Regions from separate parts of the Micromonospora sp. NPDC004540 genome, predicted to be linked through region 1. Evidence: riboswitches for the same ligand, from Rfam matches in the RefSeq annotation. Region 1 holds a riboswitch; the other holds the start of a gene.
The links. A riboswitch is a leader RNA that binds a small molecule or an ion and turns the genes downstream of it on or off. The one in region 1 is predicted to bind cyclic di-AMP.

Region 2: linked by a shared signal. The riboswitch ahead of ABZV78_RS02335 (C40 family peptidase) and the one ahead of ABZV78_RS29125 (transglycosylase family protein) in region 1 are both predicted to bind cyclic di-AMP.

What each region holds. Positions count from the first base shown of each region.
Region 1 is NZ_JBEXLR010000134.1:923-5,089, reverse strand. Features, by position in the region: gene ABZV78_RS29150 (LLM class flavin-dependent oxidoreductase) at 1-326, opposite strand, end outside; gene ABZV78_RS29145 (glycoside hydrolase family 3 N-terminal domain-containing protein) at 418-819, shown strand; partial or broken gene ABZV78_RS29140 (glycoside hydrolase family 3 N-terminal domain-containing protein) at 816-917, shown strand; partial or broken gene ABZV78_RS29135 (hypothetical protein) at 1,094-1,180, shown strand; gene ABZV78_RS29130 (hypothetical protein) at 1,213-1,416, shown strand; cyclic di-AMP (ydaO/yuaA leader) riboswitch at 1,569-1,741, shown strand; gene ABZV78_RS29125 (transglycosylase family protein) at 1,742-2,422, shown strand; gene ABZV78_RS29120 (YbaB/EbfC family nucleoid-associated protein) at 2,568-3,026, shown strand; gene ABZV78_RS29115 (M4 family metallopeptidase) at 3,126-4,167, opposite strand, start outside.
Region 2 is NZ_JBEXLR010000004.1:16,172-20,338, reverse strand. Features, by position in the region: gene ABZV78_RS02340 (aldo/keto reductase family oxidoreductase) at 11-874, shown strand; gene ABZV78_RS02335 (C40 family peptidase) at 898-1,938, opposite strand; cyclic di-AMP (ydaO/yuaA leader) riboswitch at 2,042-2,191, opposite strand; gene ABZV78_RS02330 (radical SAM protein) at 2,468-3,808, opposite strand; gene ABZV78_RS02325 (hypothetical protein) at 4,082-4,167, opposite strand, start outside.

The sequences.
Region 1 (4,167 bases):
CAGAAGGCGCCGGCGCCGAGCCCCAGCTCGACCCGGCCGCCGGTGAGGAGGTCCAGGCTGGCCACGCTGCGGGCCAGCACCACGGGCTGGCGCAGCGGCAGGTTGAGCACGTTCCCGGCCAGCGTGATGCGACTGGTGGCCGCGGCCACGAACGACATCAGCGTCCAGGTGTCCAGGAATCCCGGCTGGTAGGGGTGGTCCTGGAAGGTGACCAGGTCCAGGCCGACCTGCTCGCAGAGCTTGGCCCGCGCCACCACCTGCTCGGGCCGGCCGGCCGTGGGGGTGAGGAAGCCGCCGAAGGCCAGCTCGTGTCCGTGGTCGCTCATGCCTCGCCACCTCTTGCCGATCTTGCGGGAACCCTGCCACGGTAGCCCCCGCCGCAGCCGGCCCGCCCGGCGGTTCCGGAACCGGAAGGGATTGCTCACAGTCGATGCGGCGCTGGTCCAGCAGATCGGCCAGGCCGTCGCCGAGGAGATCACCGGCACCGGTGTGGACTGGAACTTCGCCCCCTGCCTCTGCGTGGCCCGCAACGACCGGTGGGGCCGCACCTACGAGTCGTTCGGCGACACCCCCGACCTGCCGGCGAGTATGTCCACCCTGGTCACCGGCCTCCAGGGCCCCACCCTGGGTGGGCCCACGTCGGTGCTCGCCGCCGCCAAGCACTACCTCGGCGACGGCGGCACCACCGGCGGCGACGACCAGGGCGACACCCAGCTCAGCGAGGCCGACCTGCGCGCCATCCACCTGCCCCCGTTCCAGGCCGCGGTGCAGCGCGGCGTCGGCTCGGTGATGGTCTCCACAGCAGCTGGAACGGCGTGAAGCTGCACGGCCACCGCTACCTGATCACCGACGTCCTCAAGGGGGAGTTGGGCTTCTCCGGCTTCGTGGTCTCCGACTGGAACGGCATCGACCAGATCGACGGCGCCACCGGCTTCACCGCCGCCGAGGTCAGCGCCGCCGTCAACGCCGGCATCGACGACGCCAACCGGCGCGTCCTCACCAAGAAGTTCGAGCTGGGGCTCTTCGAGCGGCCGTACACCGACCCGAGCTGGACCCCGACAGTGGGCGGCGCGGCGCACTGGCCCGCCAGGCCGTGCGCCAGTCCCCGGTGCTGCTCAAGAACGACGGTGGCGTGCTGCCGCTGGCCCGGGACAACAACAAGATCTTCGTGGCCGGGAAGAACGCCGACAACATCGGCAACCAGAGCGGCGGGTGGACCATCTCCTGGCAGGGCTCGCCGTCACCCCCGGCACCACCGTCCTCCAGGGCATCCGCGCCGCGGTCGGTCCGACCACGACGGTCACCTACAACCAGCGTGGCACCGGCATCGACAAGACCTACCGGGCGGCGATCGCGGTGGTCGGCGAGACACCGTACGCCGAGGGGTCCCGCTCTTCCCGCAGGGATACGGCCTGACCTACTGAGCCGTGCCTCATTAAGCCCCTTTCGGACGGTGCGCAACTCGAACGGGGCCGCCTTCGCTCGGCCGGGTGAAGAACTTCATAAGAAGTGGGCGATCGGCGCAAACCGTCCCTAACGTCGTACCCGTTCGCGATCGCGGACACCACGGGCCGGCAACGCCTAATCCCGCCGCCGGCCCGGTGGTACCTGGACCTCGGGCGGGAGCGGGGGACCCACGCGTTCCTCGGTGCACGACACCTCGGGGTGAAGCCGCCTGCGGCGGCCGGGCTCCTCGGCCCGAACCCGACAGCTCACCTCGTCGGCGTGGAGGAAACCACACATGGCAACTGAACACGTCGCCCGTCACCGACGGACCGCGCAGCGTCGCACCGCCGTCGGAGCGCTCGTCGTCGGCGCGGCCACCGGCGCCGCCGCCCTTCTCGGCCCGGCCGCGCCGGCCAGCGCCGCCAGCGTCAACTGGGACGCCATCGCCCAGTGCGAGTCCGGCGGCAACTGGCACATCAACACCGGCAACGGCTACTACGGCGGGCTCCAGTTCTCCCGGAGCACCTGGAACGGCTACGGCGGCCAGAAGTACGCCAGCCGCGCCGACCTGGCCAGCCGCGGCGAGCAGATCGCCATCGCCGAGAAGGTCCTCGACGGGCAGGGCATCGGCGCCTGGCCGGTCTGCGGCAAGAAGGGCGGCTCCACCAAGAAGTACGCCAGCCGGGACTCGGGCTCGACGAAGTCCCCGAAGAGGGCCACCTCGCCCACGAAGAAGAAGGCCACCTCGGAGCGGTCGTCGCGCGGCGACCGGCCGACCACCCGCAGCGAGCGGCGCACCACGCCGAGCACCGGCGGCGCCGGCAGCTATGTGGTGCGGCCCGGGGACACCCTCTCCGAGATCGCCGACGCGAAGCACGTCGCCGGCGGTTGGCACGCCCTTTACGAGCGCAACAAGGGCGTGGTCGGCGACAACCCGGGCCTGATCTTCCCGGGCCAGCGGCTGCGCCTGCGCTGACGCCACCCCGGTGCACCGCACCACGAACGCCCGGCCGGGGTTCCTGGCCGGGCGTTCGACGTTCTGCGGCCGGTGTGGACCACTGTCGCGTCGGGGCCGGTTGCTATCGTCACGGTGCTCGGAAAGACGTGAAGAAAGCGCGGATATGACCAACGACTCGTTCTCCGCGGCCGCGAGCCTCGACGAGCTGCTGACCAGGACGCAGCAGGCGCTCTCCGCGATGCGGTCCCGAAGCGCCGAGCACGCCGACGGTGCGCCGGCCGAGCTGCTCCGGGCCGAGGGCGCCGCGGCCGGCGGCCAGGTCCGTGCCGTCGCCGTCCAGGGTGGCCGGCTGGAGTCGGTCACGGTCGACCCGGCGTTGGCCGGGGAGTCCTTCGAGACCGTCTGCGGGCACCTGGTGGTGGCCGTGAACGCCGCCCTCGCCGAGCTGGACGCCCGGGTCAGCGCGTCGGCCCGGGCGGACGTGGACGCCCTCGCCGCGCGGCTCGGCGGCCTTCCGGAGCAGTCCGCGCGGGACATGGAGCGGTTCAGCCGGGCGATGGAGGGCGTCGCGGCCCGGATCCGCCGCGACGGCGCCGGCTCCGGCGCGGCCCGCCCGGCCTGACCGCCGTCCGCTGGTGACCCCCGGTCGGCGGCGGGCCTACGGCGGGAACGACGAAGCGGCCGGCCGTCGGGAGGACGACGACCGGCCGCTTCGGGGTGCTCAGCTCAGCGTGACCGCCGTGTCGTCGACGACGAAGGAGGTCTGCAGGGAGCTGTCCTCCACGCCGCTGAACGAGATGGTGGCGGTGGTGCCGGCCAGCGACGAGATGTCGAAGGACCGCTGGACGTAGCCGGTGGCCTTGTTGAGGTTGGAGTAGGTCGCCAGCGTGGTGCTGCCCGCCTTCACGGTCAGCTTGTCGTAGGCGGTGGTCGTGGTCGACTCCGCGCTGTCGATGTGCAGCCAGAAGCTCAGCGTCGCCCGGCAGCCGGCGGGGATCGTCACCGACTGGGTGAGGGTGTCGGTGTGCGTCGAGCCGTAGCCGTCGAGCCAGGCCTTGTAGGAGCCGCCGTGGGCGGCCTGGGCGGTGTCGTTCGTGATGACGCCCGAGCTGGCGGTCCAGCTCACGTTGCCGGACTCGAAGCCGGGGTTGGCCAGCTTGTTGCCGGTGCAGCTGCCCGACGGCGGGGTGGTCGTGGTGGTCGGCGTCGGGGTGGTGCCGGTGCAGGTCGCCTCACCGGTCTGCGCCGGCACGCTGATGGCGTTCCAGGCGGCCTTGACCGCGTTGAACTCGGTGCAGCTGGTCGGGTAGAGGTTCTTCGCCGCCTGCAGCGTCCAGACCCGGTACTTCAGGTACGACGACGACGAGGTCTTCAGCAGCATGGCGTTGTACATGATCTTCATGGCCTTCTGGATGCCCAGGCCGGTCACGCTGCTGCCGTTGCAGGTGGAGCTGGCGGGCTGGCCGTTGGTCGGGCTGCTGCCGTTGGCCAGCAGGTAGAACCAGTGGTTGCCCGGGCCGGCCGCGGCGTGCACCTCGGTGCCGGGGATGCTGCTGGAGTAGCAGTTCGGGTCGCCCAGCGCCGACGGGTTGTACATGTTGCGGATCGGGCCGCTGCCCACCAGGTTGACCTTCTCGCCGACGAGGAAGTCGGGAGCGTCGTAGCTGGACGGCTCGTTGGCGAACCACTCGGTGGCCGCGCCGAAGGTGTCGGCGACGAACTCCTGGGTGCCCGCGCCGGAGATGCCACCCGGGGTGTGGTCG
Region 2 (4,167 bases), on a different contig from region 1:
AGGAATCCCCATGACATCGACCGGACTTCCCGGTGGGACGTTCAGCTTGGGGGATCTGACGGTCACCCGGATGGGGTACGGCGCGATGCAGCTGGCCGGCCCGCACGTCTTCGGCCCACCGGCAGACCGCGCCGCCGCGGTGGCCGTGCTGCGCGAGGCCGTCGACCTGGGGATCAACCACATCGACACGTCCGACTACTACGGCCCGTACGTCACCAACGAGATCATCCGGGAGGCCCTGCACCCCTATCCGGACGACCTGCACATCGTGACCAAGGTCGGGGCGTTGCGCGACGCCGAGGGCAACTGGCCGCAGGCGCTCGCCCCGGAGCAGCTACGCCAGGCCGTGCACGACAACCTCCGCCGCCTCGGCCTCGACGTGCTTGACGTGGTCAACCTGCGCGTCGGCGGGTTCGATCGGCCCACCCCCGGCTCGATCGAAGAGCCGTTCACGGTCCTCGCTCAGCTGCAGCAGCAGGGACTGATCAAGCATCTCGGGCTCAGCACCGTCAATGTCGAGCAGGTCGCCGAGGCGCAGTCCATCGCGCCGGTCGTGTGCGTGCAGAACCTCTACAACATCGCCAACCGGAACGACGACGACCTCATCGACTCCCTCGCCGCGCAGGGCATCGCCTACGTGCCCTACTTCCCGCTCGGCGGCTTCTCCCCGCTGCAGTCCGAGGAGCTCAACGCCGTCGCCGCCCGCCTGGAGGCCACTCCGATGGCGGTCGCGCTGGCGTGGCTGCTGCAGCGCTCCCCGAACATGCTGCTCATCCCCGGCACCTCATCCGTCGCACACCTGCGCGAGAACGTCTCCGCTGCCGCACTGACCCTTCCCGACGACGCCTTGACCGAACTGAATGGGATCGCGTGATGAGCGCCAGCTGAACCGGGCGGTCAGCCGGGGCGGCGAGCACCGCTGTAGGGCATGTTCGCCATCTGGGCCATCCGGACCACGTCCCCGGTGTGCGGGGCGTGGACGATCAGCCCGTTGCCGACGTAGATGCCCATGTGATGGTGATCGGCGTAGAAGAAGACAAGGTCACCCGTGCGAAGGTTGGCCTTGCTCACCGCCACGCCTTCGGTCCATTGAGCACCGGTGTAATGGGTCAGCTGCACCCCGGCGGAAGCCCACGCGTACTGGGTCAGGCCGGAGCAGTCGAACGAGTCCGGACCGTCGGCCGCCCACACGTACGGCTTGCCGATCTGCTTGCACGCCGTCTTCGCCGCGACGCCGCCGCTGCCCGTGATGGGGACGGCGGGACACTTCCCACCGATGAACAGCGAACTGCTCGACGTGATGGGTGAGGTGCTGGTGGCCGTGGCGGCCGACTGCGCGGCAGTTGCGGCTCTGGCCGCCGCGGCGTCCGCGGCCGCCTTCGCCGCTGCGGCCTTCTCCGTGGCGGCGATCTGCCGGTGTAGCGCATCCAGGCGCTTGATCTCGGCGTCGATGGCCTTCTTGCGGGCCGCCAACTGGGCCTGCTGGCGCTGCTGTACCGCGATCAGCGCGTCGACCTTCTCCTTGTCGGCATCGTAACTCGCCTGCTGGGCCGACAGCCGGTTGATCTGTCGCTGCTCAGAATTCGTCACCTGATTCACGAGCGCGAGCTGATCGCCCAACGCGGTCGGCGCGGAGCCACGGGACAGCAGGGCGTTGAATGTGGAGAGCGACCTTTCCTGCTTGTAATACCCCGTCACGATCTCCTGGACGCGGGTCCTACTGGCCTCCACCGTCTTGCCAAGTGGCTCTATCCGCCGGTTCAGTTCGGCCGATCTCCGCTGGTTCGCGGCCAGGTCCGACCGGACCTTGTTGTACTGCTCGATGACGGGTTCGAGCTTTTCCCACGCCGCGTCGATCTGCCGCTGGACGTCGGCGGCCGACGGTGCCGCGTGGGCGGCATGAGCCGCTGGCCCGACGACCACCATCACCGCCGCCATGGCGGCGAGGATGCTGGTGAGCAGACGTGCTCCGGTAGGCCGCGTACGCACGGGTGGCAACAGGTTCGGCTCCCTCCACTCGAGGCCCACGCACGCCACGGCGCGTGCCGACCTCGACCGCCTACCGGGTTAGCTGACGGATTCGGGCGTGGAAGGCGCCCTACCGCTGATGCGGATTCACCCCGAAACTGCGGTGGTTCCCCGGCTCGCCTTGCGACGTCAGTGACGTCCAGCGACTCGGCGGTGGCCGTCCCGGGGCACTCCAGGTGGAGACCGACATCCGGAACGCTGACCAACATTAGTGAGGGCGGCCCACGGAAATCAACGAGTCGGTGAGGACAATTCTCTGCGCTGTCGGGCGGGTACATTGAGTGCCGGAATTATGTGTGCGATAAGGTTCCGCTAATCAAATTCTTAATCGCCGCTAATATCGTTCGGCTTCAGCGACGTAAATAAGAAAGGGTGCCCACGCGGCGTGAAGTGCCCCACCGGCGACACACCAGCTCGTTGCCGTCGTGGTAGGCCCTGATCATTCCTGGTGGGCTTGGCTTACCGGCTCCGGTGTCAGGTCGGCGGGCAGGCTGTCCATGAACGAGCTGACCGAGAAGACCGCTCGGCCGGGGCCGGCCGGGCCGTACCCGGGCGGGCTGGACAGGCCGTTGGCCTCCATGGTCGCGCGGTAGGCCTCCAGTAGCCGGATGTGGTACTCGAGCGGCGCGCCCTGTGGGTTGGTTCTGCCCAGCGGGGTGGTCGGCTCGGGGCACCAGGTGGTGAACCGCGGGGTGATGCCCCGGGACATGAAATACTGCAGGCCCTCGGCGGTGGAGTCGATCGCCTCGTCCACGCTGGTGAAGCCGTACGGTGCGGCCATCTCGACGCCCGCGACGAAGTTCGGGATGACGTTGCGCGGCCCGAAGACCTCGGCGGAGTCGAGGATGCGTCGGTGCCACTCCTCCCGACCCACATACCGCTCCTTGCCGGGGCAGTAGAGCTCGAACAGCCGCTTGTCCCACACCTCGTAGTTGGGGTGGTAGATCCGGATGCCGTAGTCGTGGAACCGCTGCACGTCGGCCCGGGGCAACGCCTGGGCGACCACCTTGCCGATCCACCGGCCCGGGAACCGCTCCTCGATCGCCTGGGCGTACCGGCCGTAGAAGTCGGCCTCGGCCAGCCCGTCGACCTTGGACGTGATGCTGCCGCCGGTCAGGGTGTAGGCCCGCGACGCGCCGGTGGTGTCGTGCCGGTCAATGATCTCCAGCGCCTCCAGCACCTCGTCGACGGGCTTGACCCCGGTGTACGGGCGGCCGGCCTGCTTGTGCTGACGCCAGTTGTGGTTGATGTCGCAGTACTGGCACTCCTCCTTGGCGCCGAAGTACTGGCAGACCCGGAACACGGTCAGGTAGATGAGGTAGCCCCACTGGATCGTCGGCGCGACCTCCATCACCGACTTTCCGTTGGCGAGCGTGTGCCGGTAGTAGTCCGGCATCGGGGGCAGCCCGACGTCGGCGATCGGCCGGCCGTCCAGGAACAGCCGCAGGCTGCCGTCGCCGTCGTCCTTGACCCGGTACGGCGAGTCGGGGTTGGTGCGGACCGAGACGACCGTGCGGCGCAGCCCGTACGGGCCGCCGGTGAGCACGATCTCCTCCGGCGGCCGGCGCAGTGCGGCGCTGCCCAGTTCCGGCAAGGTCCGGTGGTCGAAGGAGAAGATGAAGTACGACTTGGGCTTGACGGCACCACTCTCGTTGTCGGTCAACGCCGAGTCGTCAAAGGCCAGGCCGCCACGCAGCAGGTCCTCCTTGATGACCGCCTCTTTCGGCACCTGGGGGAAGCGCCCCATCAGGTCCTCGATGAGATCGGTGCGCGACCGCATGCGCCCTCCCGTTTGGTTGTGCACGAAGGCCCTCGAGATACGCGAGGGCTGAGCTGAGTCGCGGAACGTCAGCCTGCTGCCTCCAACGTAGCCAGCCTTCGCGGGCCGGGGGGATCGGTCGGCGCAAGGTTGTTCGCTACGTCACGTCCACCTGTGCTGCCCGTGCTGGTCGCGCCGGCGGCGACCCGAACGGCGTCGAGGGTGGAGGTGAACTCCCAGGCGGGTTGTGGCCGGCGCTCGACCACAACCCGCCAGGAATCGATCGCAACGGGTTCAGCCGGCCTTGCGGAGACCGGCGAACTGCAGGCCGGTGAAGCCGGCGACCGCGGCCGCCTGTGCGATGACCAGTGCGGTGCCGA